One region of the Lactococcus sp. S47 genome, then DNA from elsewhere that is predicted to be linked to it. Evidence: riboswitches for the same ligand, from Rfam matches in the RefSeq annotation. Region 1 holds a riboswitch; each other region holds the start of a gene.
What was found. Region 1 has a riboswitch for magnesium ahead of IAE52_RS06105 (ABC transporter permease subunit). Riboswitches for the same ligand answer to the same signal wherever they lie in the genome.

Region 1 (10,777 bases):
GGGCCATTGCAGCTTGCACCTACTATTTAATAGCTAAAGATAAAAAAGGACACTTAGAAAATATTTAATATAGTAGAAGGATTATTCCTTCTTTTTTATTTTTTTTAGTTCTTTTTCAGAAAAATATTGCCCTGTTTATCTCTAAAAGGATTGGATTAACAGATATTTTATCAAAATATCATAAACCTGATTTTAAATTTCAATCTAAGGGCAAATACTTTATTACCTATTAATTTTCTCGTATATTGCAAATACTTTGTTTTTGTGTTAAACTGAACTTGGAATTTCGTTGTGATTGTTATAGTCCCTTTCGTTAAAAAAAGAAAGGAGAATGTATTATGATGACATACACTAACAAAAATAAATTTTTTGAGTATAGTATTCAACTTGATACTTCAAAAAATGTGTTTCAAGCTTTTTTGGCTAACAAACCTCAAATTTTTGGTATTGGTAATACAATTGAAGAAGCAACACACAATTTAGAAAAAATAGTATAGGAGAATAAGTCAATGGATGAACATCCCTCACCGTAAAAGTATCTACTTTAGGATATAGAGTAGGTGCTTTTTTTGTTGTCAAATTTTTTCAAATACACTTTTAAGCTACCTATTTTTATCCATTGTTTATATTCCTTAAAAAATTTTTATTCATGTTATACTTATTTAAATAGCTTTATTAGGCTTGTCAATCTATCTAAATTTTGGAGGTTTCTCTTTTGAAAAAACTTTTTACCGCACCTATGAGCAAATCAGCAGTTCCTCTATCACTGATTTTACTATTAGCTGGGTTTTTAGCATTATCTTTTGGGCTGCCAGTTATTGCTCCTTTTTCCTTAGCTATTGCTGGATTTATCAGCCTTTACATTCTTTTTGGAAAAAAGGGAATTTCTTACACTTTTTCTAAACCTCAAAAAATAGTGAGTACTTATTTTGCTGGACTTATAGGTGCTTATATTTTTGCTGGAGTTGGCATTCTAATTACTAAAATACTATTAGGAAGTTCTCCAAATTCTAATCCAGTAGCAGATGGAATGACTATTTTTGGACTTCTTAAGACAATTCCTATGCTTTTAGGTGAAGAGTTAATTACTATAATTTTACTTATAATTATCGCAAACTTATTAGGTGGAACACGCAAAGCTTTAATTGTTGCGGTTATCATATCCACTTTAATATTCGGATTTCTACATTTACCTACTTACGACTGGAATTTTGCCCAAGTTATTTTTATTATTGCAGCCGCAAGAATTCCCTTTACCCTTGCCTCTTTAAGGAGCGACTCCTTGTATACAGGTTTACTTATTCATATTACCTATGATTGGATTATTTTTATCCTCGTAATCCTATCACATCACTAATTCATTCTGTGATTGCCCTTCTAATTGTAAATATTTTATTAAGTAATTAAGATAAATAGCTCCTATGATAGGGGCTATTTATCTTAATTACTTAATAAAACCATTTGAAGTCTTAATATTAGGCAGAGGACCAGTAGTTGTATTACCGCTTGTCCCAATATATGTATTTCCATTCGTTGAAGTATCTTCTTGTGCTTCAGCTTCTGGATTCTGGACTGTATAGTCACTTTGATAAAGATAGTCACCATTTGTATGGAAGGAATATCCATTGTTATCAGTCTCATTTTTACGATCTAATTCGAGAGAGACTCTTAATTTATGACTGACAAATTTGATACTATCTTTATAGAGTTCTACCATACTTCTTCCTTGGTTACTGAAAGTTCTCCAATCAAAAGTTAATTGTTGTTTAGAGTAATTACTAAAAGTTAAAGCGTTAGAAATAAGCTCTTTAATATCTTTTGGTGTGATATCAGTCTGAATATTATCATCTAAAGAATCAATAATAGAATATAAATTAGTGAAAGAAGTCATTGATTTTAACTTTTCCTCAACTGCTGAAATTACCTTTTGTTGCCTGAAACCTCTCATAATATCTGTATCTACATGTCGTTCTCTAGCATATGAAAGAGCCTTGGCACCATCTAAGTGTTGCTTACCTGAATTAAACTTTATAGACTCAATACCACTTTCATCAGTACCCATAAATGACTTTTCAACATCAATATCAATTCCACCTATAGCATCAATAAGCTTAATAAATGAATTGAAATTAAAAACACAATAATGATCAATAGGAATATTAAAAGTTTTTTCTACCGTGTTAACTGAAGCCGAAGGTCCTCCATAAGTATAGGCAGCTTCTATCCGTTGCATACCTTTGTATGATTTTGAATCAATTTGAACAAAACTATCGCGAGGGATACTACAAAAAGTTGTCGTTTTTGTTTTTTTGTTAATTGTAATAATCATCATCGCATCCGTTCGCGTCGTTCCCAAATTTCTCTCTTGAGTATTATCTAAACCCATGATCAAAAATGACTCTGTATCTTTATGTTTCTCAGATTTATAGTTATTATCAACTTTATGATAACCCTTGTCTAATATATTATTTAAGCGATGATTGGCCATAGCGATATACCCGAATACTCCAACTGCTATTATTATTACTAGAGATATGAGAAATCCGACCATTTTTTTTATTTTATTATTTCTTTTTCTCCTATGTGGAATCATATTAATTTTTCTTCCTTTCTTTTACCTACTAAAAATTTTTATTAACCTTAAGTTCTGTCATGACTACCATCTCATTAGTAATTTCTTCAACAATACTTGAGATACTACTTATAGTTCTTTGATTTCTTGGGATATCAATGTTGTAAACTTTCGCAATCCTCCCTGGATTTGAATCTAACAATATAATCCTATCAGACATCTGCACTGCTTGTTCTATATCGTGCGTAATCATTACAATTGATTTTGTGACAATTTGTTGACTTAACCACATACTTATTAGTTGATCTGACAGCTGTTTGGATGTTACAACATCTAAAGCAGAAAAAGGTTCATCAAGTAATAATAATGTAGGTTCTGCGGCTAAAGCTCTAGCAAATCCTACTCTTTGTTTCATTCCGCCAGAAATTTCTCTTGGATATGATTTTTCATTGCCCTCTAGCCCAATCATTTTTATTAGTTTTTTTACTCTATCATTAATTTCATTTTTAGATATTTTCAAATTATTATCTATGCCAAATGAAACATTTTTATAAACATTTAACCATGGGAATAGAGCAAAATTCTGAAAAACCATACTAATGTTTGGATCCGGTTCTTTAATCTTTTTTCCTTCAAAGATGATTTCTCCATGACTTGGATGAACAAGACCAGCTAAACTTCTCAATAATGTCGATTTCCCTGCTCCTGATTGTCCAATAAGACTTACAAATTCTCCTTCCTTTACGGTAAAGTTTATGTCTTTCAGAACTTGTATATATTTCTTTGATCTTTCTACTCCATAATCTTTGCAGAGTGAAGTTACTTTTATTAAATTTTTCTTTTCCATTCTTATTTCCTCCCTTTTTAATAATGGAATTTTTCTCTAGCATATTTGTAAAGTGGTTGCCAAACGAATATAATACACAATCCTACTACAGCACACATCGCCAAAGTACCAAGTGCTGATTTATCTTTAATTCCATCATTCACAGCAATATATTGCCCTAAGCCAGTAACATTTATTGTTTCTTTACCCCACTGTAGGCTTTCCGCTGCTATATCTGCATTCCATGCTGCTCCCGCAGCATTTATGATAGCTGTTATCAAGTACGGAAACATTGATGGAATGAGATAGCGAGTCCACCACTTAAACTTGGATAATGGAAAAATTTTTGTGACTTCTTTTATATCATCTGGTATTGCTAAATACCCAGCAATAACATTGAAAAAGTAATACCATTGACAACCAACCATGATTAGCGGCAAAATCCACCACTCAAGTTGCTTATACCCTAAACTAATAAAAATTACTATGAATGGAGTATATACGTTTGAAGGAATCGATCCAACAACTTGTCCAATTGGTTGGATAAAGCTTAAACGTCTTTTGTTACTTGCAACCCAAACCCCAAGAGGTGTAAAAATCGCTGCTGCTATAAGCATTGCTAATACTACCCTCAATGTAGTTAAAAGCATTAAGTGAGGGATTATTGAAAAATCTTCATGAGGTAAGAATCTATAAAGTTTAATAGCAGAGATAACAACCGCATACCCTAAAAGGATATACCAAATGATTGAAATATATTTCTTAACTTTTCCTAGATATTTAAAAATAAGATTTATCCTAAGAATATACCAAACTCTAGGTAACTTAAAAATCCAGAAATCTTTTATTTTTTGAATCCATTTCATTAATATTTTTCCAAAATTAGATGCTTTTACTAAATTGTATACAATTGATTTTGGAGGATTACCTTGAGTTGTTCCTTCATCATAACGATAATAATAAGTAGCTTTAACCAAAGGTTGAAAAACTAAGAAATTTAGTATGACGACATTAATAATTAAAGCAATAACAGCGAAACCACAAGCTTTAAAGTCTGCGCGATCTAATGCAACTTGAATATAAGAGCCAATTCCTGGCAAAATTAAAGTTTCAGACTTAGGGATTGCGACGGTAACCTGTTCACTTGCAACAATGGCAAACCATGCTGCTGACTGAGATATGACAAGATTCCATAGTAGGCCTGGAATTGAATATACAAATTCAAGACGCCAAAATTTTTCCCAAGCACTATATCGAAATTGTGATGTTACTTCTTTCAAATCTTTGGGAACTACTTCCATTATTTGGTAAAGTGACAACATGATGTTCCATGCTTGTCCAGTAAATACTGCAAAAATGGCAAGCGCTTCAGCTCCCATTACATTACCTGGATATAATCCAAGTAAAAATGCAGTAGTGAATGTCATGAAACCTAATAAAGGAACTGATTCTAAGAAATTGACCATCGGCAAAATAATTCTTCTTGCAGTTTTAAACTTAATTGCCAATACACCACAAATAACAGAGAATAAAATTGACCACATCATTCCTACAATCATGCGAAACATTGTTCGCATTGAAAAATACGCAAGGTTTCCAATAGATAAAAAATCGTGCATTTTCTTGACATCATCCACTGAACTTTGAGACGGTAACGATGAAAGGGGTTGGTTAATAGTTATTTGTGTCACAATAAGAATAAATGCAAACAAACAAATAATACCAATTAAAATAAAATCACCCATAATAGATTTTACTTTTGGTTGTTTTGTATCAAGATATTTTCTTCTTGACATAAAAAGCCTCCTTTTCATATAAAGGGAGGCTCTCAAAATCAATAGATTATTAGTCTATTTAATCACGACATTTGAGTTTTGGCTTTCTGAGACGTAAGAAATGATATTTCTAGTTATCTTGGAAAAGCCTTGATTCGACTAGTCCTGCTTTACCCATTATTGTCTCTCGACAGTTTTGAGCGATAACCTATGTTCTTCAGAGTAACCTCACCTAATATGATTAGTTTTTATTTACTACAAAAAAAGTATAGCACTAGCTATACTTTTTGTCAAATTAAAATGGGTAACCTACTTAAATTCTTTTTATTTCAAATTTTAAATAAATTATTTTGAAAAATACTTTTTTTAAACTAAATCGGGTACAATCCGTGTTCCTGCCCCACTTTTAACAAAGTTTTCCACATTTTCAAGTGAAGTAATCGTGGCTTGCTTACCAGTATTTTCGACAAAAGCGACAGCTGCTGCCACTTTTGGTTTCATAGAACCTGCCGCAAAATAACCTTCTTCTAGATATTGACGCATTTCGCTAACTGGTACAACTCCTAGAGCTTTTTGATTAGGTTTCCCAAAATTTAAAAAGACATCACCGACAGAGGTAAAAATAACTAGTTCATCAGCATCAACAAGTTCTGCTAATTTTGCTGCCGAAAAATCTTTATCAATTACCGCTTCGACTCCTTGATACCCCTTATTTTTTTCAATAACTGGAATTCCTCCGCCACCAGATACTGTAACCAAAGCTGATGATTCTAACAATGGTTTAATTGCGTTAGCTTCAACAATTTTGAGAGGTAAAGGTGAAGGAACTACTCTTCGGTAACCTCGTCCAGAATCCTCAATCAATTTCCAATCAGGATATTGAGTCTGAATATTTTTAGCCTCTTCTTGGCTATAAAAAGGTCCAATAGGTTTTGTCGGATTTTTAAAAGCCTCATCATTAGCATCAACTACTGTTCTTGTCACTACAGAAACAAATGGAACATCAGACATTCCATTATTAGCAAGAGCTTCTGTAAAAGCTTGTGCCATCCAATAACCGATTTGCCCTTGAGTCATAGCAACAGCTGTATCAAGTGGCATTGCCGGATTTTTAACTGAATTACTTTCAAGTTGTTGCAAAAGTAAATTACCAACTTGGGGGCCATTTCCATGAGTGACGACCATTTCAACATCATTGTCTTTTATTAAAGGCATTAATTGTGCGGCAGTCTTATTAAGTGCCATAGATTGTGCTTGCGCTGTAGGGTCGCTAGTTAAAATAGCATTCCCCCCTAGAGCAACTACAATACGTTTTGCCATTTTCTGTTAAATCCTCTCTACTCCTTATTTGGCTTTAGGTTGTTGTTGAGTAATACAATGGATATTTCCTCCACCATAAACTACTTCAACAGTGTTCACGCCAACTATTTCGCGGTCTGGAAACATCTCTTGAACTTGTTTTAATGCTAGAGCATCATTTTCATCACCGTATTGTGGTACGATAACTCCTTTGTTTGTAATCAAGAAATTCATATATGAAGCAATACAAATATCTCCATCTTCACGTGGCATTGTTCCTTCAACTGTATCAATTCTAAATTGTTTTTTAATCGTTACATTTTTAGCTGGACAAGTCAATTTATGAACTTTGAGTTGACGTCCTTTAGCATCTGTCATTTGGCTCAAGCGTTTATAGGCATCTTGTGCTGCTTCATAAAAAGGTGACTTCTCATCCTCAGTATAAATGCATGCAACTTCCCCTGGTGCTACGAAGCAAGCAACATCATCCACGTGACCGTTTGTTTCTTCTGGGTCAATTCCATCCCCAAGCCAAAGAATTTTTTCAGCATTCAAATGTTCTTTAAGTTTATTTTCAATGTCCTCTTTGCTCATGTGAGGATTGCGTCCTTCAGATAAAAGGCACATTTCAGTAGTCAAAACTGTTCCTTGACCGTCAACATGGAACGAACCTCCTTCAAGAACAAAATCATCTGTCCGATAAGAGTCAACACGTTCTAATTCACAAACTTTTTGTGCCACTAGATCATCTTGATCCCAAGGAAAATATAGACCATCAACAAGTCCACCCCAAGCGTTAAAAGTCCAGTCATTTGCTCGAAGTTCGCCCTTATCATTAATTACAAAACTTGGCCCACAGTCACGAACCCACGAGTCGTTGTTAGAAACTTCAAGCACACGAACGTCAGCGGGTAATTGATATCGAGCATTTTGATATTGGGATTGTGAAACTAACATTGTTACTGGTGTAAATCTACTAATTGCTTTAGCAACATTAGTAAAGGCAATCTGAACAGGTTTTGCTCCATCACGCCAGTTATCTGGACGTTCGGGCCAGATCATAAAAATTTGATCTTGAGCTTCAAATTCACCAGGCATCCGAAAACCATCTTCTTTTGGTGTTGTACCAATAATACGTTTTGCCATTTTTTCTCTCCTATTTTTTTATTTTTTTAAATTTAATAATTAATTCACCAATCACAATAAAAATAATTGCGCCAATTGTAATCGGTAATTGTTCTGTTAATGATGCCTTATCATATTGCAAGGGTATGGCTGTAAAAATTAATGATATGATAATAATAATCATTGGTAAGGCCATATATACTTTCAAGATTCCGTCACTACCACTCACTTTAAATGGACGTGGAGTCTCAGGGTCAATCTTGCGCAATTTATAAAAAGCAGGGAAGACCGGAATATAACTCAATAAAAATAGTACTAAATTTAGTGAGAAGAATGACCAGAACAAATCTTGGTTGGGTAATAATGGGGCAATCACAACAATAAATGTCGCTACAATCCCATTCATCAAAGCTGCCCCCCAAGAAATTCCATTAGAAGCACGTCTTTTTGAGAAGAATTTAGGCATATCACCATTATCAGCAGCATAACTAGCAATATTATTAACCCCTTGTGACCAAGAAACCATATTACCCACTAAAGTCAGCATAAACAAGAAAGCGATTAAACTAATGAACCAACCTGTCGGTGTACCCAGCATCACTTGGAAACTATCTACCAATCCCGAACTTGTCGATAATTTATCGGTTGGAATAGCAACACCGATCCCAAAGGCCGAAAACATATAAATCGCTGCAATTACGATCCCACCAATGATGATTGATTGTGGGATTTGTTTCTTAGGATTTTCCATACTGTCAGCAAAAGTACAAATGACTTCAAACCCCAGTAAGTTAAAAATGATTACTGAGATAAATGATAGACTATGCAAATCAAAACTTGGAAGTAATGATGCTAAAGTATAATGATTTGCTACTCCCTTAGTCAAAGCTGAATAAACTCCTAAGCCTCCTAATGCTAATGCTAAGAATACCTTAATTACTGCGCCGCCATTTAAAATCCAAACGCTATCACTTACTGGATATAAACTAATCAAAACAATAACCCAGATGAAAATTAATTCAATTAATAGTGAAATACCTGTATTTAATTGAAAGCCAAACATTGTATGCAATAAATCAGGACAAAGTACAGCAAGTGAAGCCATCCATAATGGGAAGTTTACCCAATAAAACCATGAAGCACGCGCTCCCCAACGATGACCAAAGGCTTTTGTAATCCAATCATACAGCCCACCCTCACCAGTATAAGTTGTTCCAAGTTCAGATGTAATTAGACCATAAGGTAAGAGAAAAGCAACGATGAGAACAATCCACCAAAAGAACTGCGAGTTACCAATAGCAGCAACCGGTGCTGCTGCTTCGGCAACAAAAACAACACAAATGACAGAAAGAATAGCACTAAACAGACTAAATTTTTTCTTTCCATTTTCCATAAATGATACACTTTCTTATTTGGCTAAGTAAGCCTCTAACTCAGCCTTAGCTTTGGCTTGTGCTTTCAAATCATAAGGATTTTTTTCAGCATAATCGGACATCAACCAAACAAGGAGGGCACGAATTGAAGTCAAGCGATTTTCGGCTTCGTCAAAACAAATTGAGTTTGGACCATCAATAACCGCATCAACAACTTCTTCACCTCTTGAAGCTGGAAGACAATGCATAAATTTTGTATGTGCTCCTGCTTTTGCCATCATCTCAGGTGTCACTTGATATTTAGGGAAGAAAATCGCTAGACGTTCTTCTTCTGATAGTTCTGCATCATACAAACCGTACCAAACATCTGTATAAAGGAAATCTGCACCGACAATTGATTCTTCATCGTCTGTTACTTCATAAGTACCACCAGAAACCTCACAATTTGCAGCTAATTTTGCTTGATGTTCTTCATTAAGTTGGTAGCCTTTAGGGCCAAAATGAACAAAGTGCATTCCCATTTTAGTTGCGATTAAACCTAATGAGAAACAAACTTGAGTCGCATCACCGACAAAGACAACTTTACAATCTTCTAATTTTTTACCAGCTGGTAAATGTTCAATCATTGTAGTCAAATCACCGACTTCTTGTGTTGGATGATTATAGTCTGACATCCCGTTAAGAACTGGAATGGTTGTATGTTTTGCAAGGTTATTAACTGATTCATGACGATCAACACGCGCCATGATGATATCAAGCAATCTAGAAAGAACTGTGCTTGTATCTTCTATTGTTTCATGACCACCGAGTTGAATTTGACCAGGTGCTAAATATTCTGCATGTCCTCCTAATTGAGTCATAGCTGTTTCAAAGGAAACACGAGTACGAGTTGATGTTTGTTGGAAAATCATTCCTAGTGATTTGTTTTTAAGAAGTGGTGGATAGTAGCCATTTTTAATTGCCGCTTTGATTTTTAAGCCCAATGTTACAATATCAAGAATTTCTTCTTTAGTGTACTCTTCTGTTGTGATGAAATCACGTTTGTTTGTTGTTACCATTTCTTTATTCCTCCTGAATAAAATAGTTATTTGACTTCCCTCTTGGGAACGTTTTCAGTATATCAAGAGCAAAAATATAAAACAATCAACTCTAGGATTTAATCTTTTATAAAAGCCGAAAACCCTTTGATATCAAAGGGTTAAGTAAAAAGGTTTAGTAAGGTTTATAACTATTTTAACCGCTTTCTTAATTAAAATAAAAATAAACTCCATTAAAAAATGGAGTTTTAGGATTATTGAGTAAGCTCTGATTTTTCAAACGCTTCCCAGACTTCGCAAACTTCTGAACGTTTTTCAACTTGGAGTTTTATAAAAATATTGTGAGTGTGGGTTTTGACTGTTCCTAGAGAAAGATATAATTGATTGGCTATTTCTTGATTGTGTTTACGTTGAAGGAGAAGTTCAAGAATTTCTCCTTCCCGTTGAGTGATTCCATATTTATCCATAAATCTTTCAAAGTAATATTCATCTTCTTCAAAATTACTTACAGAATCATTAGTCTCATTTTTTTCATTTCTACTATCAATGACCGCTACTTCTTCGTTGCCTTTTTGATAATTGGTTAGAAAATATTTAATGGCAATAAGGCAAAGTGAGATATGAAAAATATCTTCTGAAACATTTCTATTATGGATTTTAAGCATATTTGTATGATAAATATCTCTAAAATAAATAATAAAAGTATCTTCTACCACTATAGCTAATCCAAAAAATATTGCTAGGCTTCCAATTAATTTTACATATTTTCC
Region 2 (10,777 bases), on a different contig from region 1:
GAGCAAGTAGAAAGTCTACCAGGAAATTTTGTGAATCGTCTTCTTGATAAAATTTATCAAGTGACGCAAGAGGTTATATAAGGGAGAAAAATAAATGATTGATGTTTCTCAAGTTGTGACAATCGCTGGAATTGATTCTTCTGGTGGGGCTGGTATTAATGCTGACCTAAAAACTTTTCATAATCAAAAAGTATATTCGGCAACGATTGTGACAGGGTTGACAGCGCAAAATACCTATGGAGTACAAGAAATTTTACCGACAAATAAAGCTTTTATTTTGGCTCAATTTGACTCAGTATTTTCTGATTTGGAAATTTCGTCAGCTAAAACGGGGGCACTTTTTGATATCGCTCAAGTTGAAGCGGTAATTCAAGGCTTGAAAAAATATAAACCGAAGCATTTGGTGGTGGATCCGGTAATGGTGGCTAAAGGCGGGGCAATTCTTTTGACAAGAGAAGCCATTGATTTGATAAAAAATGAATTATTACCTTTAGCAGAATTGGTCACTCCCAATTTGGAAGAGGCAGAGGTTATGTGTGGCTATAAAATTACTGACGAAAAGGAAATTTTAAAAGCCCTTCATGATATTCAAAAGTTAGGTACTAAAAATGTGCTGATTAAAGGGGGACATGGTAATGGAGAACTGGTCAGAGATTATTTATTGATGACAGATGGTTCTGTCAGTACTTATGACTCTAAAAGATTACTGACAGAAAGAACACACGGAACCGGAGATACACTTTCTTCTTATATTACAGCTCATTTAGCTTTAGGAGAAGATTTAAAAGAGGTGATGCCAAAAGCTAAATTGTTTATTACTGAAGCTATTTCACAAACAATTAATGTTGGTCACGGTCATGGACCGTTAAACCATTGGGTGACAATTAATGAAAAATAAAATTTTAGACCTGAGGGCGTATTTTATTGCTGGCCCACAAGATTTTCCAAAACTTTCAATTGATGATGCAATCGATAAAATTTCTGTAATCATAAAAAGTGGAGTAACGGTTTATCAATTTCGTGATAAGGGAACAATTTATAAAAATAATAATCAACGATTAGAAGTAGCAAAAAGACTACAAGAAGTAGCTCAGAAAGCGGCTGTTTCTTTTATTGTGAATGATGATGTTGAATTAGCGCGTGAACTGTCAGCTGACGGGATTCATGTCGGACAAGACGATGATTCTGTCAGTAAAATTCGCGAGCTGATTGGCCAAGAAATGTGGGTAGGACTTTCTGTCAGTAATGATATGGAATTAGAAAGCGCTCAAAAAAGTGGAGCTGACTATTTGGGAATTGGTCCAATTTATCCAACAAATAGCAAGTCCGACGCAGCAGAACCAATTGGGATTGACCATTTAAGAAAAATGCTTGAGCATAATCAATTACCAACTGTTGGAATTGGTGGAATTACTGAAAATTCACTGACAGAGCTTTCAAAAATTGGTTTGGATGGAGTTGCGGTAATTTCTTTGCTGACAGAATCCGAAAATTACAAAAATATGGTTCAAAAAATTAAGCAAAATATTAGATGAAAAAGATGTTGTACCCTTAAAAATACAACAAAACAAAATGATTCCGTTTTCTTTTTATTATATAAATTAAACTTACACAAATGTAAGTTTTTTTTCTTTAATAAATGTTATAATCAGAGTCATAAATGATATGAGATTAACTGAGTATTTTAAAAACCTCTTATTACTTTATATTTAAAAGGAGTTCCAATGGACAAGAAAAAAGAAATTCGTCTATTTTTGGCTAAAACAGTATTTTACTTTATAATTATTTTAATTCTGCTCTATCTTTATTCCTACAGTCATACTGGCGGAGCACACTTTATCTATAACGAATTTTAGAGAGAATTATCGAAGGAGTTAATTATGAAATTATTAGAACAAATTTTTGAAATTGCAAAAAAAGAACCAGACCTTATTGTACTTGCCGAGCGTGAGCAGAAATTTACTTACCGTCAATTATTTGCCGCGGTTTCACATATCTCAGAACAAATCAATGAACGCAATTTAAATCAGCGTCCAATCTTGATTTTCGGTAAAAACGATTTTATCACTTTAGCAGCCATGCTTGCGACAAATTTAACTGGTCACGCTTATATTCCTGTTGATGCTCACACACCATTTGAGCGGACAGAAATGATTAAATCAGCGGCAAAACCAGCGGCGGTACTCACTACAGTTGAGCTGTCAGCAGATTTTGAAGCACTTTTTACTGACAGAATTTCTCTTGAACTTACTGACCAGATTTTGACTGACAAACTTCCAGCACTTGATTTTTCTAAAGCTGTTTCTGGAAATGACAGCAATTATATTATTTATACTTCTGGAACAACAGGAGTACCAAAAGGTGTTGAAGTCAGTCATGATAATCTTGTGACTTTCACCAATTGGATGAACAATGATTTTATGAAAATTGAAAATAATCAAATCTTGTCACAAGCCCTTTACAGCTTTGATTTATCAATTTTCAGCTTGTATCCAAGTCTTACAACTGGCGGAACATTAATTTCACTCTCACGTGACGAAACAACCAACTTCAAATTACTTTTTGAACGTTTGAACAAAACGGTCATTAATACTTGGATTTCAACACCATCATTTGTTGATATTTGCTTATTGGACCCTTCGTTCACTGAGAAAGAACACCCTCAATTAGTTCAATTTATTTTCTGCGGTGAAGAATTAACAAAGAAAACAGCAGAAAAATTACTGACAGCTTTTCCGTCAGCAAATATATACAATACCTATGGTCCAACAGAAGCAACAGGAGCCATTTCGTCAGTAAAAATCACGAAAGAATTACTGACAGAAAATGATCGTGTCCCAATTGGTTTTGCCAAACCAGGTGTTGACTTAAAAATTATGGATAAGGAAATCATCATTGTTGGTGATTCGGTAGCCAAAGGTTACTTTGAAAATCCAGAAAAAACTGAGCAAGCCTTTTTCACAGTCGACGGAAAACCCGCTTATCATACAGGAGATGCCGGTTCAATTTCGGCTGACGGAATGCTCCGTTACCAAGGACGAATTGATTTTCAAGTTAAATTTAATGGATTCCGTATTGAACTTCAAGATATTGAAGCCAATATTCAAAACTTAAAAGAGATTGAAAAAGCGGTAGTCTTACCGAAAACGAATGACCAGCATAAAGTCACCGCATTAATCGCTTATTTAGAAACAGAAAAAACATTTGAAGACCGTGCAGCCGAACGCGCCTTCACAAAAGAACTCAAATCTGAACTTTCAAAAACAATTATGGATTACATGATGCCAACTAAGTTTGTTTATCTTAAAAAGTTCCCATTGAATCAAAATGGCAAAGTTGACCGCAAGGCACTCGCCCAAAAAGAGCGAGGTGACAACTAGTGCAACCCTATTCAACACCCTTTTACTTCGTGATTTTAGGACTTGCTTTAATTCCTATCGTTATTGCCCAGCTTCTGGGCAAAAAACTCATGTGGTATCAAGTCCTATTGACCATCGCTTTTCTTTGGCTGACATTTTCGGGAACAGTGACAATTTGGGCATTAATCGGCTTCGGAGTCTTCCAGACCATCATTGTAAAATTCTATGAGTGGTATCGAGTAAAACAAAACAAGAATCAGAGTTTTGTTTTCTACCTCATCATTCTGCTCTCTATTTTGCCATTAGTGATTGTCAAAGTGCATCCTCTGTTCAATCCAGGACCTGGACCAGGTTCAATTCTTGGATTCTTAGGAATCTCTTACATCAGTTTTAAGACAGTAGCCATGATTATGGAAATACGAGACGGACTTATTAAAGCCGTTCCTCTTAAAGAATTTCTATATTTCCTCTATTTCTATCCAACGATTTCATCAGGACCAATTGACCGATTCCGACGTTTTGTTAAAGAACTAAAAGCGCCAGTTGTCACTGAAAAATACCTTGATTTATTAAATAAAGGTGTCTTTAGAATTTTCCAAGGTTTCCTTTATAAATTCATCATCGGATACTTGATTGACCAATATTGGCTACATGGCATTGCAATCTCTGCAACGATACACCCAAGCTTCTTGAACGTTTCATCATCAATGTATGCTTACGGACTCTATCTATTCTTTGATTTTGCTGGCTACTCACTCTTTGCTATTGGTGTCAGCAATTTAATGGGATATGACCTCCCACACAACTTTAACAAACCTTTCCTAGCTAAAAATATTCATGACTTTTGGCAAAGATGGCACATGACTTTGAGTTTTTGGTTCCGTGACTTTGTATTCATGAGATTAGTGAAAACATTCATGGTTAAAAAATGGTCGAAAAATATGATAACCATCTCAAATGTTGGTTACCTCGCAAATATGTTACTCATGGGATTCTGGCATGGTTTAACTTGGTATTACATCCTTTATGGTTTCTACCACGCTATGTTAATGATTGGGTATGACGCATGGAAACGTCTGAAGAAACGTAAAAACTGGAAAATTCCAGATAATAAATGGACAAGTGCTATAAGTATTTTCATTACATTTAATCTAGTATTTATCAGTTTCCTTATTTTCTCAGGAATACCAAATCATATCATTATGCACTGCATAGATCCACATTTCCCACTTCCTAACTTCTAAAAGGCGTTAGGCATATCATAAAAAACATTAGGAGAAACAAAATGAAAGAACAAATTTTTGATATTATCGAAACCGTATCAGGCACAGACGAATTCCGTGAAGACTTAGACATGGATTTATTTGAAGAAGGAATTCTTGATTCAATGAGAGCCATCATGCTCATTGTTGAATTAGAAGGCGCTTTTGATATCAGTCTTCCACCATCAGAAATGGACCGTGAAGATTGGAATACAGCAAATAAAATAGCAGCACGCGTTCAGGAAAAAAAGGATGAAAATTAAAATTTTTAGAGCCATTGGCCCATTAATTGCAGCTTTAGCCCTTGTTGGCTTACTGATATTTCTCCCAATAAATGTTGGTATGAAATACTCAAAAGACCAACTTGTTAAATTTGCTCAATCACCACTAAATACTCCAAGCTTTACAGGCTATTCAATTAAAAAACAAGCCTATTCAGACCCCGAGTTTTTACCAGTTCTTGGTTCATCAGAAATGGAACATGTGGATTCTTTTCACCCAAGTGCCTATTTCAAAAAATACAATTCTGGTTTTACGCCATTCTTAGTAGGACAACCAGGAACAACTACTTTAACCCACTTTTTCTACATGAACTCTGTGGCAAATGAGTTAAAAAATCGTAAAATTGTTTTTGTCATTAGTCCACAATGGTTTTCAAAACAAGGAATTGTTGAAAGTGAATTGAAAAACTTTGTATCCAAAGGTGAGATTTACGGTTGGTTAAAAGAAGCAAACCCTAAAGCAGATACCACCACCCAACTTGCAAAACATTTATTAAGATTTAGATCGCTTAAATCTGAAGAGACGATTTATAATTCTCTTGGACGTCTAGCAGATAAAAAACCACTGACCGCTCTACAAAAAATGACTGTGGCGACCAATCTTCAGTTTTGGCGAAAAGAAGATTTACTCTTCTCAAGTGTTTCACAATTCACAGCACAACCTCTTGGACTTACACCAAAAATTAATAAGTTTGCTAAAGAATTACCCAATGATCCAACCTCTGAAAACTTAGAAAAATTGGCAGTTGACCAAGGAAAAGATAGTTCAAATAACAATCCTTTCCAAATCAATAATAAAGTTTGGGATAAGAAAATAAAATCTAAATATAAACATCTAGAAAATTACAAAAAACATGTTTCCTATTTAGAAAGTCCAGAGTATCAAGATTTCCAACAGCTCTTAAATGTGTTTGCCAAAAATAATAATGATGTTTTATTTGTTATTCAACCAGTAAATGGCTCATGGTCATCTTACACTGGAGTATCAAAAGCAACACTCGAAAATTTCAGCTCTAAAATTAAAACACAATTGCGCAGTCAAGGCTTTTATCAAATTGCTGACTTAACAGATATGTATAACACGCCTTATGCCTCTGGTGATACTGTTCACTTTGGTACTAAAGGTTGGTTAGCCACAGACAAAGCGATTGAAAAATTCATGAAGACACCAAGCAAGGTCAACTATCATATTGATAATTCGTTATTTTTATCAAAAGATTGGGCAATGAATGGTGCAACAGAGTCTATAGTAAATTAAAAATAAAAAAGATTGACAAAAAAGAATATGTCAGTTATAATAATAAAGGTTATGTCTATGACATAATCGTCGGTAGGTGAGGCTACCGCAGGGATACGGGTTGCTGCCGCAGAGTCGTGGAGACACGATGAGAGGGCTAACAGTTCACGTCGACAAACAAGGCGTGAAATAGTGCAACAACATTGCCCTGCGGAGCTAAAGCTTGAACGATAGCTTGTAACTGATTCGCTCTATAGTAGTGGTATCTTTTTTGGAATTATTCCCTTGCCTACGTTTAAGTTTTGTAGGCAAGGTTTTTTATATTTAAAAAGGAGGTGAAAACGGAAATGGAATCCCAGAGTATTAATAGTCCCGAGCCTGATAGGCCGCAGATAATTAACGTGATAAGAGCAGCTTTCCGTTTTTATCACCTTCTTTAAAGTGCCTAACGTTTGGGACTGTACACACAAAAATATTATAGAATATGAGGTACAGACCAATGAAAAAAATTAGAAAAACACTCGAAAACACAAAAAGAGCTACAACATTTGTAGATAACAATGAAATAAATGCAAGATTAGAATTTGCAAAAACTTCTACAAAAGAGGAGCTATTTCAAAAATTTAAAACATCAAATAAAGGATTAAGTGAAGAACAAGTAGAAATCTCTCGTGAACAATATGGAGATAATACGATTACGCGTGGTAAAAAAACTTCACTTATTAAACGGCTTTATCAAGCGTTCATCAATCCTTTTACCATTATATTGTTTGTCTTAGCATTAGTTTCAGCTTTTACGGATATTATCTTAGCAGCTCCTGGTGAGAAAAATCCCCAAGGACTCATTATCATTACTACAATGGTTTTAATCTCAGGAATTCTGCGTTTCGTTCAAGAGACTAGAAGTGGAAATGCTGCTGAGAATCTCTTAAAAATGATTACGACGACGACAAACGTTCATAGATTAGAATCAGGAAGTCAAGAGATTCCTATTGAAGAAGTTCTCGTAGGCGATATTATCCATCTATCAGCTGGAGACATGGTTCCAGCAGACCTTAGGATTATTCAAGCAAAAGACTTATTTATCAGCCAAGCCTCTTTAACTGGTGAAAGCGAACCAGTAGAAAAACTAGATTTAGCTACTGATGAAAAAGATGATTCAATCACAGAGTCAGTAAACCTAGCCTTCATGGGTTCAAATGTCATTTCTGGTAGTGCTTATGGAGTTGTAATTGCAACTGGAGATGCGACCATTTTTGGTGAAATGGCAAAAAGTGTAACCGAAGACTCAACTAAAACAACTTTTGAAAAAGGCGTTAACTCAGTTTCATGGGTCCTTATTCGCTTTATGTTAGTTATGGTTCCATTTGTCTTATTGATCAATGGTTTCACTAAAGGTGATTGGATGGAAGCCGCACTATTTGCTTTAGCAGTTGCTGTTGGTTTAACACCAGAAATGTTACCAATGATTGTGACAACTTGCCTAGCAAAAGGTGCAGTCACAATGTCAAAAGAAAAAACAATCATCAAGAACCTAAATTCTATTCAAAATCTAGGTTCAATGAATATTCTCTGTACTGATAAAACTGGAACATTAACACAAGATAAAGTAGTATTAATGCGTCATTTAGATATTCATGGGCAAGAAAATATTCGAGTATTAAGACATGGATTTTTGAATAGTTACTACCAAACTGGTTTAAAGAATTTAATGGATTTGGCAATTATCGAAGGAGCCGAAGCCAAGCAAGATAAAAATCCTGAACTGGGTGGTCTAAGTAGTAAATATACAAAAGTTGATGAAATTCCTTTTGATTTTGAAAGACGTCGGATGAGTGTTGTAGTAAAAAGCAATACTAATGGAGCGACTTCAAAAACTCAAATGATTACTAAAGGTGCAGCTGAAGAAATGTTAGACATCTGTACTTTGGTTGAAGATAAGAAAAATGTTGTTCCTTTAACTCCTGAACTCAGAGCATACATTCTGAAAAAAGTTGATGAACTTAACGAAGAAGGAATGCGCGTGATTTTAGTCGCTCAAAAAACAAATCCTTCACCAGTAGATACATTCTCGGTTCAAGATGAATCTGAAATGGTGTTAATGGGTTATCTTGCCTTTCTTGATCCACCCAAAGAATCTACAGCAAAAGCAATCAAAGCACTCAATAAATATGGGGTATCAGTTAAAATCTTGACTGGTGATAACGATAAAGTTACTCGTTCAGTTTGCAAACAAGTAGGACTTCCAGTTGATAAAACTATTTTAGGTTCTGATATCGACCAATTAGATGATAATGAATTGGCAAAGGTTGCCAAGGAAGCTTCTGTTTTTGCTAAGTTATCACCTCAACAAAAAGCCAGAATAGTAACAACACTTAGAAATTCAGGCAATAGTGTCGGCTATATGGGAGATGGTATTAATGACGCAGCAGCAATGAAATCATCTGACGTTGGAATTTCAGTAGATAGTGCTGTAGATATTGCCAAAGAGTCAGCTGATGTAATTTTGTTAGAAAAAGATTTAATGGTTCTTGAAAAAGGAATTATTGAAGGAAGAAAAACCTATGCTAACATGATTAAGTATATAAAAATGACAGCAAGTTCTAACTTTGGTAATATGTTCTCAGTTCTAATCGCTAGTGCATTTTTACCATTTATTCCAATGTTATCTATTCATATTCTCTTACTTAATTTAATCTATGATTTCTCTTGTACCGCTATTCCTTGGGATAATGTCGATGAAGAATATTTGGTTGTTCCAAGAAAATGGGATGCAAGTTCTGTAAGTAAATTCATGTTGTGGATTGGCCCAACAAGTTCCGTATTCGATATTACAACTTATCTCCTAATGTTCTTTGTGATTTGTCCAGCAACATTTGGACCATTTAGCTCTCTTGTTCCTGGAAGTGCAGCATATATTGGATTTATCGCGCTCTTCCATACTGGTTGGTTTGTTGAATCAATGTGGACTCAAACCTTGGTTATCCATATGATTCGTACTCCTAAAATCCCATTTTTACAAAGTCGTGCTTCGGCTCCACTAACAATCTTAACTTTCATGGGAATCATTGGACTCACAATCATTCCATTCACAAGCTTTGGACATTCAATTGGTTTAATGGCTTTACCAATTAACTTTTTCCCATGGCTAATTTTAACAGTAGTGATGTATATGATGCTTGTCACCATATTTAAAAAAATATTTGTTTCAAAATACGGTGAATTACTTTAAATAAAAAATAAAAGTGGTGATAATTTATCCCACTTTTATTTTACTTTGGTATAGTCTATGCTATAATTAAATCAAGAAAAGTAAGGTAAAAAAATGAAAACATCAAAAAATGAACAAGACTATCTAAAAGCAATATATAGCCTAAAAAATGAAAATAATGGATCTGTTAGTATTAATGCCATTGCTCAAAAATTATCAGTATCATCACCAAGCGCCACTGAAATGATTAAACGATTAGCCAAAAAAGAACTTGTTATTCATAAACCTTATTATGGGGTATCACTTACAGACTTAGGAAATCACGAAGCGAGATTTATTTTAAAAAGTCATAGGGTCTGGGAAACTTTTCTTTTTGAGAAGGTTGGATATACAATGGAGGAAGTGCACGATGAAGCCGAAAATTTAGAACATGCTTCATCACCAAGGTTGATTGAATCTCTATATGTCCTGATGGGCTATCCAGCAACTGACCCTCACGGCTCAGAAATTCCTACAGAATCATTTTGGCTGAAAAATGAAGTGGAACTCACACTTGATGAAGCACAAGTTGATCAGACTTACCACGTTACTGCTATAGAAGAAGAAGGAAAAAACTTTTTCAAAAAATTAGAAATTTCTCTTCCACATCTTATTAAAGTAATCGATAAATTAGAAGATAAATCAATAATTATTAAAGAAGATCGAGAAAGTTCAATTGTAATCCCACCATTTTTACAATCTAAAATTCATCTCATGCATAGAAGATAAGATAAGATACACTAAAAGTCCAAGAAATTTATTTGGACTTTTTATTTTTGAGTTTTCATATAGTTTTAAACTATAGGTCATCATATTAAAAATGTATTATTAAAGTTTTATTAAATTTGATAAGATAGACCTATTAAAAATTGGAGACTATGACTATGAAAAAATCAATTATTGCTTTCCCACGTATCGGTTCAAACCGTGAATTAAAATTTGCTCTTGAAAAATATTTTCGTAAAGAAATTACAGAAGAAGAATTACAAACAGTAGCCAAAGAAATTCGGTTGGAAAATTGGAAAAGTCAAAAAGAAGCTGGGATTGACTCACCTATTTCCAATGACTTTTCTTTCTATGACCAAACCTTAGATTTATCAATTGCTCTTGGTGCAATTCCAGAGTCTTATAAAAATTTAGAATTAAATGAACTAGATACTTTATTTGCATTAGCGCGTGGTTTCCAAGATGAACAAAATGACGTAAAAGCAAGACCAATGAAAAAATGGTTTAATACAAACTATCATTATTTAGTTCCAGAAATTAACAAAGATACGATTATTAAAGCAAATTTTTCAAAATTATTAAATGAATATAAGGAAGCAAAATCTGCTGGATTTGAAACCAGACCAACAATTATTGGCCCATATACATTTTTAGTTTTAGCA
Region 3 (10,777 bases), on a different contig from region 1:
TTGAAAGTTACTCGAATCATTCGATAAATCAGCATAAAGTAAAGGAAAATCAAAAAGGCTGATCCAACAAATCCGAAATCTTCAGCAATGACAGTGAAAATCATATCTGATTCTCGAACGGGAACATTGACATTAGCTACACCAATTCCTTTACCCCAAAGACCACCAACACCAACTGAAATCAATGAGCGTGCTTGTTGAAGACTGAAAGTCTGAGAATATTCAAAAGGATGTAACCATGCGATAAAACGATTGACCTGATACTGTGCAAAACTGGTACTTTCAAGAAATTTTTGTCCTTCTGGTGAAGCAACTAGAGCAACAATTCCTCCAGCTACTGCTGCTACGAAAAGAAAAGCTGGCGCAAGTATTTTCCAAGAAATACCCGAAACTAAAATAATTCCTGCTAAAATAGCTATAAATACTAAAAAGGTACCAAAATCTTTTTGAAATACCGAAATTATAGCTACTGGCATTGTTTCCAGTATCAAAAGTCCGATTAATCGGAAATCATCTTTGAGCACTCTTTTCTTTAAATTATTTTGGAAGGTAACTACAATTCTTGCCGAAAATAAAATATAAGAAAGTTTCATAAACTCTGATGGTTGAAAAAGATTACGTCCACCAAAAGCAAGCCAGTTTTTTGCACCTGTTGAAGCATAGGTTGCTTTATCATAGAAAAAGATTGGTAGAATCATTAATATAAGACCTAGCACATAAAAAAACGGTGTTAAGTTCCATAAAAACCTTGAGTCCATATGCATAACGATTAAAGCAACAAAGAGGCCAACAATAACCCATGTCCCTTGTTGAACAACCATTGTTGTTGCTTGTGTGGGGTGGTCATGACTTACTGCAACATAAAGTGCGTAAAGACCAATCAATATTAACATAAAGGCTGGTAAAATTAGCCCATAATCAATTCGTGAATCAAATGTAAATCTATTTGCTTTCTTGTTTTTCAAAACTAGCTCCAGTCAGTTTAATCTTGTTTTGGCAATTCATTTGGGCAATTTGCTATCACTTAGTTCTAACTTTTGCTTCAAATTTACAAAAACAATTTTATTATTGAGGTGACTTCTGTTTAAAATCATAAATCCATTCTATTATACAATTTTTTTGGATGATTTGGGCATTCTTTCTCAAAAATTCCAATAAAAAAATACTGAAAGCACTTTCAGCATTTTATAAAATGTGCCCTAGAAGGTCTCCTCCAAAAATCAAAAGATAAGAATAGAGGAGAATTGGCAATGGTTTACATAATAAGATACTCCAAGTGAAGAATTTCCAACTCATTTTTGTTTGACTTGCTATTAAAACAAGGGCATCATCTGGGGCAATAGGAGATAAAATGAGGAGCGCGAAAACAATATTAAAGCGTTTTTGCCCCTTATCCAACCAAGCCATGTATTTATTATATGTTTTTTCTTTGACAAAAGTTTTGGCTAATGAAGAACCATATTTTTTACCAAAGTGAAAAAGTAAAAAAGAGCCCGCAACAATTCCAAAGTAATTATAAACAAAACCCCAAACTGGTCCAAAAATCATGACCCCTGCTGCCATTGTAATCCCACCTGGTATGATTGGAACAATGACTTGCAAAATTTGCATACAAAGGAAGATTAATGGTCCTAAAAAACGATGTGCCACAATCAATTGTTGTAAGACCGCTTGATTCTGAAATGCGCCAAGGCGCCATAAATAAATGCCACCAACAATTGTCGCAACAAAGCCTAGAATAGTAATTAAATTAAAAACTCGTTTGATATATCTTAATACGTTATCATTCAAAGAAAATCCTCACTTTGGGCATTTTTTTTGGCTTTAAGGTAGGCTTCATTTTCTTCAATCCAACCTGGCAAATAATTAGCAAGGGTTTTAAAGCCAATTTTATCCCGAGAATCAGTAAAATGTTTTTTTCGGTAAATATGGTGAACTTGCGGATTTTTTTCCAGACTGCGAATTGACAGGCTAATTTTGCCATTATATTCGTCAATATCAATGATTTGTGCCATCACTTTTTGGCCAATTTTAGCAATATCATGAATACTTTTGACATAACCAGATTGAATTTCAGAAATATGAATCAATCCTTTTTGTTCAATTTTTTCTTTATTCGATGAATTATCCAGGTAAAATTTTACAAATGCACCATAATCTTGCATTCCAATAATTTCAACCTCAACAATATCACCGATTTTAGGACTTTTCTTTTCCATATTATGGCTCGATAATCTCAACTGATTCAATAACGACATCATCGACTGGTTTATCTTGCGCACCTACACGAACAGCTGCAATTTCATCGAGTACTTTATAGCTTTCTTCATCAACCAATTGACCAAAGACAGTGTGACGGCCATCAAGATGAGGAGTTCCGCCGCCAGTATATGTTTCAGCTACTTCTTCAGGCCACCCTCCTTGGATAAGTGAATCTTTAGGATAAGGCAAGTTTTTATTTTGAACAATGAAAAATTGACTTCCGTTTGTATTAGGTCCAGCATTGGCCATTGACAAAGCTCCCCGAAGATTAAAGAGGTCCATTGAGAACTCATCTTCAAATTTTTCTCCGTAGATTGAAGAACCTCCCATACCAGTTCCTGTTGGGTCTCCTCCTTGAACCATGAAATCTTTGATGATACGGTGGAAAATTACTCCATCATAATACCCCTCTTTGCTAAGTTCAATAAAGTTTTTTACGGTTTTTGGAGCAAGACTATCAAATAATTTTACAGTCATTTTTCCATGATTTGTATTGATAATTGCTGTAGTACCTTTGTAGTTTTCAAGTTCAAGTTGTGGGTAAGTCATATTTTTTAGTTAGTATTTTTATTTCTAAAAATACCTTCCTTTCTTTTTATAAGTTAATAAATTTCTGTCAGTAATTTTTACTGACAGTTTTTACTGATAGCTTTAATCAATAATTTTTAAGGCTTGTAAGGCTTTTAGAATTCCATCATTTTCAACAGAATCAGTAATGTAATCTGCTTTTTCTAAAATTTCAGGATGTGAAACCTTCATAGCTACTGACAGACCGGCAAAATCAAAGAGTTCACGGTCATTAAGTCCATCACCAAAGTTCATCATGTTCTCAGCTTTCAGACCAAGTTCTTGTAAAACTTTTTGACAGCCGATTGCTTTAGAACCTTCCATTGGAACAATATCTGAACTGTTTGGATGCCAACGAACCAAACGAATTTTATCGGATAAAGTTTCTGGTAATTCTAATTGGTCATCATGGTCAGAAATTGTCAACATTTGATAAATTTCATTTGTTTTATAATAATTGGGATTTTCTTCCAATTCAGAATAAACTGGACCAATTGCATCACTAGCAATTTTATCCCATTTTGAAATTTTCAAACTATCCGCAGCTACAAAAGAATATCCACTTTGTTCATTTTTCAGCCAAGTGATAATTTCTTCAATTAATTCCTTCGAAAAAGTATTTTTATATAATACTTCTCCTGTTTGTGCATTTTCAACATAGGCACCATTGATTGCTACATAGAAATCTGGTTTTAATGCCCGAACTTCTGGAACAACTCCGAAAAGATTTCTTCCCGTTGCAATTCCTGTCATAATCCCTTTTTCACGAAGTTTATGAAAGACTTCAGTAATTGATTCAGGCATGAAAGCTGAATCTTTGACCCTCAAAGTATCATCAATATCAAAAAAAATGATTTTTATTTTTGGGGCTTTTTCTAATTTTTTTTCCATCTTTTTTTCACTTTAATTTTATTTGTACAAACTTAATTATATCATATTTCTAACTTGTTTTTCCTCAGGTTTAAACTAAGTGATGTTGAATGGCATAAATTGTTGCTTGAGTTCGGTCTGACACTTCAAGCTTATTAAAAATATTAGAAACATGAGTTTTGACCGTTTTTAAACTGATAAAAAGTTCATCAGCAATTTCTTGATTAGAAAGTCCCGTCGCAAGTACTTTTAATACTTCTAATTCTCTTTTTGATAAATCATCATATAATTCATGTTTTCGATGTTTTTGTTGAGCAATCTTTTCCTTGACAGCATCGGAAAGGACATCTTCTCCATTGGCAACTTTTCTGATTGCAGATGCAATATCAGCGGCTTGTGATGTTTTAAGAATATAACCTTTAGCTCCAGCAGCTAAAGCTGGAAAAACTTTTTCGTCATCAATAAAACTGGTTAGAATTAAAATTTTTCGTTCTGGATTTTTGGCTAAAATCTTTTGCGTTGCTCCAATTCCATCAAGTCGATCCATCACTAAATCCATGAGAATAACATCAGGGTCAAGCATTTCAGTTTTTAAAAATCCTGACTCGCCATCGGCAGCTTCACCAACCACTTCGATATCGGGTTGAATATTCATGAAACTTGATAAACCTAGTCGCACCATCTGGTGGTCATCAACAATTAAAAGTTTAATTTTTTCCATTTTGTTCTTTCTAAATACGCATCATTTTTAAAGGCTCGGCTTCGCTTTAGGGATAATGATTTCAACAGTTGTCCCCGCACCTGGTGCCGAGATTACTTTGGCATCTCCGCCGATTAATAAAGCACGTTCTTTGATATTGGCTAAACCGTAACTGGCTGTCTTATCACTAGTAGAAACATCAAAACCAACTCCATCATCAGCAATTTTCAAGAAAATGTTTCCAAGTGATTCTCTTAAAGAAACTTCAATGTGCTCGGCTTGCGAATGACGCAAAGTATTCGATAAAATCTCTTGAGCCATTCGAAATAAATTGTCCTCAACATTACTCGTCGCTTCAATGTCAGCCAATTTAACCGTAATATTTGCTGAAATTTTCGCTTGGAGCTCGTCTGTCAGTGCTGACAGCCCTTCTGCTAAACTCTTACCATCTAATTCTACTGGTCTAAGATGTAGTAAGAGTGCTCGCATTTCATTTTGTGCAGAATGGAGCACTTTTAAAACCAATTGTGTCTGTGTTTCGATTTGTTCTTTAGTCAAATTTTGTGTCGAACCAGCAACAGAAGATAAAATCATTGTCGCTGCAAAAAGTTCTTGACTGACAGAATCATGAAGTTCACGTGAAATTCTTTTACGCTCTAATTCAATAATTTCAGCTTTGTCAGCAGATTTTTGCTTAGATAATTCTTGGAGTTCAGCTGACATATTCATAATTTTATCATGAACAGCTTGTAATTCAGGAGATTCAGGTTGTTGATTTTCTTCTAAAAGTTTAATATCATCTTGAAATTTTTGTTGAATAGCCATATTTTCAATATGATTAAAAAGGGTAAAAATCAGCGCAAGTAATCCTGCAACTGATATAAATATCCATAAACCATAGAAATTATCTCGAAGTTCCCTAATAATATTAGCGGTATTTAGTCCCCCTAAAGTTTGACCACTATTCATCATTATAAATAGAAGAAGATACATAATAAGGATGATACTAAAAACTGCTAAAAAGGTTGTGAAAAGTGATTTTTTCATCCTCTAATCACCTCAATATTTCCTGAATCAACCCGGATATTGATTTTAATTCGTTTTTCCGCCTGATCTAAATTTTCACTAAAATAACGAACATTTCCCGCATTAATTTGTGCTGCCTCATTGAAAATCTTTACAAGCCCAGCATTTGTTGTTAAATCAAGCGAAACTCCTACGTCCTCAGGAACAATAATTTTTGTATTACCTGTCATTTTTTTAATAGAAAGACTATTTCCAGAAGGTTTAAAAGTAACATCATCAAGATCAATGATATCATTTTGATTTTCATTCATGATTGACTCAGATTCATCTTGAGAAATATCTTCGTAAGAAAAATTTCTTACTCCTCCTTCTCGTGGATTATTTTTCCAAAAAACGATGCAAGCAATCGTAGGGAAGATAATTGCTAACCAGAACCATCCAACTGTGAAGAGAATCATTACCGATATTGCCCAAAAAATGAAACTGATGATACGTAACACACGCGCACGCGAACGAGTCGCCAAGATAGTAAAGAGAATAGCTAAAGCTAGAACTACCCACATACGCGGTGTACTAATCACATGAAAAATCAATCCTAATACAATAAAAATTTCTATAATAAAGATTGCTTTCAATTTTTTATTCATAAATCTATTGTACCAAAAAAAAGCTTACTTTTTCTCGGACTTAAGACTTAAATTTTACTTAAGAAAAATAGAGAAAAAATACTCCATTCATTAAGATGAAGTATTCTTTAAATTACATAATAAAAATATTTTTATCATATCCCATAAGATTGTTCAAAAAGGTTTCTACCAGCTTGACTTCTTAACCCCTGGAATCTTACCTTCATGCGCCAATTTTCTAAAATTAACTCGTGACATACCAAATTTTCGCATGTAGGCTCTGGGTCTTCCGTCAATTCGATCTCGCATTTTCATTCGATTGGGATGAGAATCTTTAGGAAGTTTTCGGAGAGCTTCATAATTTTTTGCTTTCTTAAGTTCCTGTCTAAGCTCTTGATATTGAGCAACTAATTTTTGTTGCTTTTTAAATTTAGCAATTTTTGATTTCTTCGCCAAAATATTATCCTTTCATTTATTAATTTAGTTAACCAGTTAAGTATATCCTATAAATAAAACAATGTCAACTGGTTAACATTATTTTATTATCTCTATTTTAATTAGCGGCTAAAGCTCCTCCTTGACTTGAAACATAATCTTGGGCATTCTCCTTATTTATTTTTACTAGACTCCCTTTAGTATCCACTCCATAAGTCTCACTTTTTTCACCTTTGATAGTTACCGTCGCAGAAGGCATATAATATTGGTCAATTTGACTTCCAAAATAGTTTTCATAAGTAATGACACTTTGATCAAGCTTATCAGTGACAGACTCATCATTTGCTTGTCTCATTATATTTTGAATAGCCAAATCCACATTTTCTGGTATGAATTCATAACTTCCACCATCCACCATTTGACTTACCCCTTGATATTGAACAGAAACTACCTTATTAAGACAATCTTTATAAGCCATAAGTGCGGTCAAATTAGCAAGATTTATAGAAATGTTAGTTTTAAAATCTGATGAAATATCATTTAAAAATGATTGATATTTAAAAACACTATTAAGACTAAGCATCTTGTTCATTAATTCAGTCATAACTTCTCGTTGATGAGCGGCGCGTCCATAATTCCCATTGGCTAACGTATCTCTATCTCGAGCAAAAACTAAAGCTTGTTCTCCGTTGATGAGCTGCTTAGGATTTCCTGAAAGATAAGGAACATAAGCTTTATATTCAGGTTCTGTATTTGAGATATAAATCGCTCCACTATCTACAATTTTATCTGAACCAGGCAAAGTTATTTTACCTGAATCAGTCCCTTGATAGACATCTGAGCCATTAGTATCATTGACAACTTCTACTCCCCCAACATCATTCACAAGATTTACTAAACCGTCCATATTAACAATCATAAAATTATTAAGATTAAGCCCTACTTGATTACCAATGGTTTTCATGGCATAAGTGACAGCAGATGATAACCCACCATTATTAAATCCTAAAGGATAAGCAGCATTCATTTTTTGAGTAGATTGAATTTTTCCAGATGCATCTTCAATATTCGTCATCGTATCTCGTTCCACTGAAATAATAGTGGTTGTTTTTGTCCGAGGATTCAATGTTAAAATAATTTGAGAATCTGAATTTCCATTCCATGAATCTGCACCCCCCCGACTATTATCACCAGTATCCACTCCCATGAGCAAGATAGTTAGTGGTTTTTTTGCAGATATACTAGAACTTTTTATTTTTGTATTTACATGAGTTTTCGTTAATGTTTTCTCTGCTTGAACATAGATAACCGCACTAACTGCCACGACTAAAATAACAAAAAGGGACATAAAACGAACAAAATATACTTTTTTAGACCTTTTTATTTTTTTCTTTTGTCTAATTTCTTTTCTTTTCATATCAAGAATACTTCTTTCTTTTATTAAAAATTATAACTTACTTAAACTCTTTAATTTTTCGTCAGCCGAGCTATTCAAAACCAGTCCTACTGCCAAAGTTGAAATTAAAAATGATGATCCACCTTGTGATAAAAAGGGAAAGGTGACACCTGTTTCTGGAACCAAACCAATTGCTCCACCTAAATTGACAAAAACTTGTATCAACAAAAAAGATGAACAACCAATTGAAATCATTGAATTAAATGGATCTTTTGCCCGCATCCCCACCAAAAGCATTCGGGTAATCATGAAAAAAATGACAGCTAGGATTATAATTCCACCAATGATTCCCAATTCTTCTACTATTACTGAAAATATAAAATCTGTATGAGCTTCAGGCAAAAATCCTTGTTTTTCAATCGAATTCCCCAGTCCTCTTCCAAACCAGCCACCATCTACAATCGCATAATATGAATTAGCAAGTTGATGACCCGAAGAAGCCAAGTCAGTAAAAGGATTAACGAATGCTTTAAATCGAGCATTAATATAAGATCCTGGAATCAAATCGCCTCCACTGATAAAAAGAAAGAGCAAAAAACTAAGACTAATCGTAAGCAACATCTTCCCATAACCTGAAAACCATCGCCAAGAAATTCCACTTGCACCAATCATTATCAAGGCTAAGAGCCCAATAATTGCTGTATTTCCTAAATTAGGCATACTGAGTTCCACTATCATTAGTAAGATAATCGGAAATCGCCATCCCCCTACAACTTTTTTTATGAGATTGTTACCCTTAAAAATTGCTTGAATATCATTTTTCTCAATCTCTTCTTGTCTGTTAGAAAAGATAGAAGCAAGAAACCAAACTGTAAAAAGTTTTGCAAATTCAACCGGCTGAATAGTTCCAATCCCTGGTAAGGGAATCCATCCATGCGCTCCATTCGCTGATGTATTAGGACCCACCCTTGAATAAATCATCAGCAAGATAATAATTAGAAAAATTATTTTTAAAATCTTTTCATTTTTTATAATTCTTAATTTTACTCGATAAATAATAATTAAAGCCACAAAACTTATAATTATAAAGACTCCTTGAGAAATTGCCAATCGATAAGGAGATAGTCCTCGGTTAATTTGATAGGGGACAGTTGCTGAAAACACCATGAGTAAGCCAACAGCTGAAAGAATCAAATAAGGAATCAAAATAGATAAATCTAAAAAACTATTTTTTGTAATTTTTTTATCCATAAATGAATCCCCCTTCGTTAATTTTCCAAATGAACGACAAGAGTATTTCTAGTTGCAAATCAATGAATAACTTTTTCTTTCTTATTTTCTTATTTTTTATTGTTGTATGAATTAATATTTTTGTCATCGGCTTGTACCTCAATTTCTGATTTATAGTAGATTTTGATTGTACAGCTCCAACTCAGAGAACTAGATTAGATTGAAGTGATAAAAATGCTTGTCCACTTTTATGCTATCTTTCTTCCTATAGCTCCCAGGGTCTGAGCCACTGTTATTCTGTGCTTCCATTTTCACCACCTCCTTTTTTATAAAAAAATTGCCTACGCCGGTTGAACGTAGACAAGGTATGATTTCAAAAAGATACACTATCAAGTGAACTAAAGTACCCAGTATCGTTCAAGCTTTAGCTCCGCAGGGCGATGTTGTTGCACTATTTCACGCCTTCTTTTTTCGACGTGAACTGTTGGCCCTCTCATCGTGTCTCCACGACTCTGCGGCAGCAACCCGTATCCCTGTGGTAGCCTCACCTACCGATGGTTAGAAAATCTCTAACCAAAATTGCTTAAATTAAATTTTCAAAATATTTCCTAAGCAAAAAAATTATAACACGACCTATACTTTTAGTCAAATAACAAATGCATTACCTAAATTAAATGTTTTTTTATTGGTTTAAACCTCTTGTTATGACTAAGTTTTTAGAAATTAGAACTAAGAAAAAAATATTATTTTTTAAAATAAAATACCAAAGATTAAAATATACAGACAAAAAGCTTATAATTGAATAATGAATTTCGTTAATAAATAAAAAAACTCCCTAGTCAATGCTGACTAAGGAGTTTTTTATTATATTTATCGAATTCCTAAAGCAATACGGGCATAACGACTCATTTTATCAACTGTCCATGCTGGATACCAAACCAAGTTCACCTTGATTTCACCAACTTCTGGCACTTCTTTCAAAGCATCATGAATTTGTTCAGTCAAAAGGTCCGCCAAAGGGCAACCCATTGTTGTCAATGTCATTTTAATTTCTGTAAATCCGTTATCTTCAAAGCTAATTTCATAAACTAATCCGAGGTTGATAATATCAATCCCAAGCTCTGGGTCAATGACGTTTTCAAGGGCAGAGAGAATTTTGTCCTTGATTTCATTCACTTGCTCTTCTGTGTATTTATCTGCCATTTTATCTCCTTAGGCTGTCATAAAAAGCAAAACTTTAAAAGTTGAACGAATGTGCTTTCTAGGACAAATCCAAATTGTCAAATTCTTTTTACAGCTTTATTTTACCAAATTTATTTTAAAATTTCTAGATAAAAAATTACTGACAGAAAAAATTTATTCATAAAATTTTCTGTCAGTAATTTATTTTATGCAAAACGTGAGAATTTCTTGAAGAAACTCAACATGAAAGTAAAGAGAGCGATAATAACCACAAATAGAATTGCTTCTGGTAAAATTGCTCCATTCAAACCAATGGTTTCGCGTAACATTTTTAAACCATAAGTCATTGGTAACCAAGGACTGATGACTTGATATATTTTAGGCGCAAGTTGTAAGGGGTAAGTTCCTGCACTCGTCGCCAGTTGTAGAACTAAGACTACAATCATAAGGAATTCACCAATCTTACCTAGAGCCGTTAAGAAG

Region 2: another riboswitch for magnesium. It lies ahead of mgtA (magnesium-translocating P-type ATPase); the one in region 1 lies ahead of IAE52_RS06105 (ABC transporter permease subunit).
Region 3: another riboswitch for magnesium. It lies ahead of IAE52_RS00250 (FtsW/RodA/SpoVE family cell cycle protein); the one in region 1 lies ahead of IAE52_RS06105 (ABC transporter permease subunit).

The regions. Positions count from the first base shown of each region.
Region 1 covers NZ_JACVUB010000004.1:227,578-238,354, reverse strand. The annotation lists gene IAE52_RS06130 (DUF1440 domain-containing protein) at 1-68, shown strand, start outside; gene IAE52_RS06125 (hypothetical protein) at 339-497, shown strand; gene IAE52_RS06120 (CPBP family intramembrane glutamic endopeptidase) at 716-1,357, shown strand; gene IAE52_RS06115 (LCP family protein) at 1,445-2,593, opposite strand; gene IAE52_RS06110 (ABC transporter ATP-binding protein) at 2,622-3,419, opposite strand; gene IAE52_RS06105 (ABC transporter permease subunit) at 3,437-5,194, opposite strand; M-box (ykoK) riboswitch at 5,251-5,420, opposite strand; gene arcC (carbamate kinase) at 5,540-6,493, opposite strand; gene aguA (agmatine deiminase) at 6,518-7,618, opposite strand; gene IAE52_RS06090 (APC family permease) at 7,629-8,990, opposite strand; gene ptcA (putrescine carbamoyltransferase) at 9,006-10,028, opposite strand; gene IAE52_RS06080 (LuxR C-terminal-related transcriptional regulator) at 10,262-10,777, opposite strand, start outside.
Region 2 covers NZ_JACVUB010000001.1:409,368-420,144, reverse strand. The annotation lists gene thiM (hydroxyethylthiazole kinase) at 1-81, shown strand, start outside; gene thiD (bifunctional hydroxymethylpyrimidine kinase/phosphomethylpyrimidine kinase) at 95-898, shown strand; gene thiE (thiamine phosphate synthase) at 888-1,535, shown strand; gene dltX (teichoic acid D-Ala incorporation-associated protein DltX) at 1,725-1,856, shown strand; gene dltA (D-alanine--poly(phosphoribitol) ligase subunit DltA) at 1,881-3,380, shown strand; gene dltB (D-alanyl-lipoteichoic acid biosynthesis protein DltB) at 3,380-4,603, shown strand; gene dltC (D-alanine--poly(phosphoribitol) ligase subunit DltC) at 4,645-4,884, shown strand; gene dltD (D-alanyl-lipoteichoic acid biosynthesis protein DltD) at 4,874-6,160, shown strand; M-box (ykoK) riboswitch at 6,222-6,382, shown strand; gene mgtA (magnesium-translocating P-type ATPase) at 6,639-9,371, shown strand; gene IAE52_RS01930 (metal-dependent transcriptional regulator) at 9,465-10,118, shown strand; gene metE (5-methyltetrahydropteroyltriglutamate--homocysteine S-methyltransferase) at 10,274-10,777, shown strand, end outside.
Region 3 covers NZ_JACVUB010000001.1:51,747-62,523, reverse strand. The annotation lists gene IAE52_RS00300 (FtsW/RodA/SpoVE family cell cycle protein) at 1-965, opposite strand, end outside; gene IAE52_RS00295 (TVP38/TMEM64 family protein) at 1,186-1,791, opposite strand; gene IAE52_RS00290 (CvfD/Ygs/GSP13 family RNA-binding post-transcriptional regulator) at 1,788-2,219, opposite strand; gene IAE52_RS00285 (peptidylprolyl isomerase) at 2,221-2,811, opposite strand; gene IAE52_RS00280 (Cof-type HAD-IIB family hydrolase) at 2,914-3,720, opposite strand; gene IAE52_RS00275 (response regulator transcription factor) at 3,791-4,420, opposite strand; gene IAE52_RS00270 (sensor histidine kinase) at 4,448-5,446, opposite strand; gene liaF (cell wall-active antibiotics response protein LiaF) at 5,443-6,072, opposite strand; gene rpsN (30S ribosomal protein S14) at 6,238-6,507, opposite strand; gene IAE52_RS00255 (LCP family protein) at 6,605-7,903, opposite strand; gene IAE52_RS00250 (FtsW/RodA/SpoVE family cell cycle protein) at 7,934-9,133, opposite strand; M-box (ykoK) riboswitch at 9,514-9,675, opposite strand; gene IAE52_RS00245 (metal-sulfur cluster assembly factor) at 9,983-10,315, opposite strand; gene IAE52_RS00240 (YhgE/Pip domain-containing protein) at 10,501-10,777, opposite strand, start outside.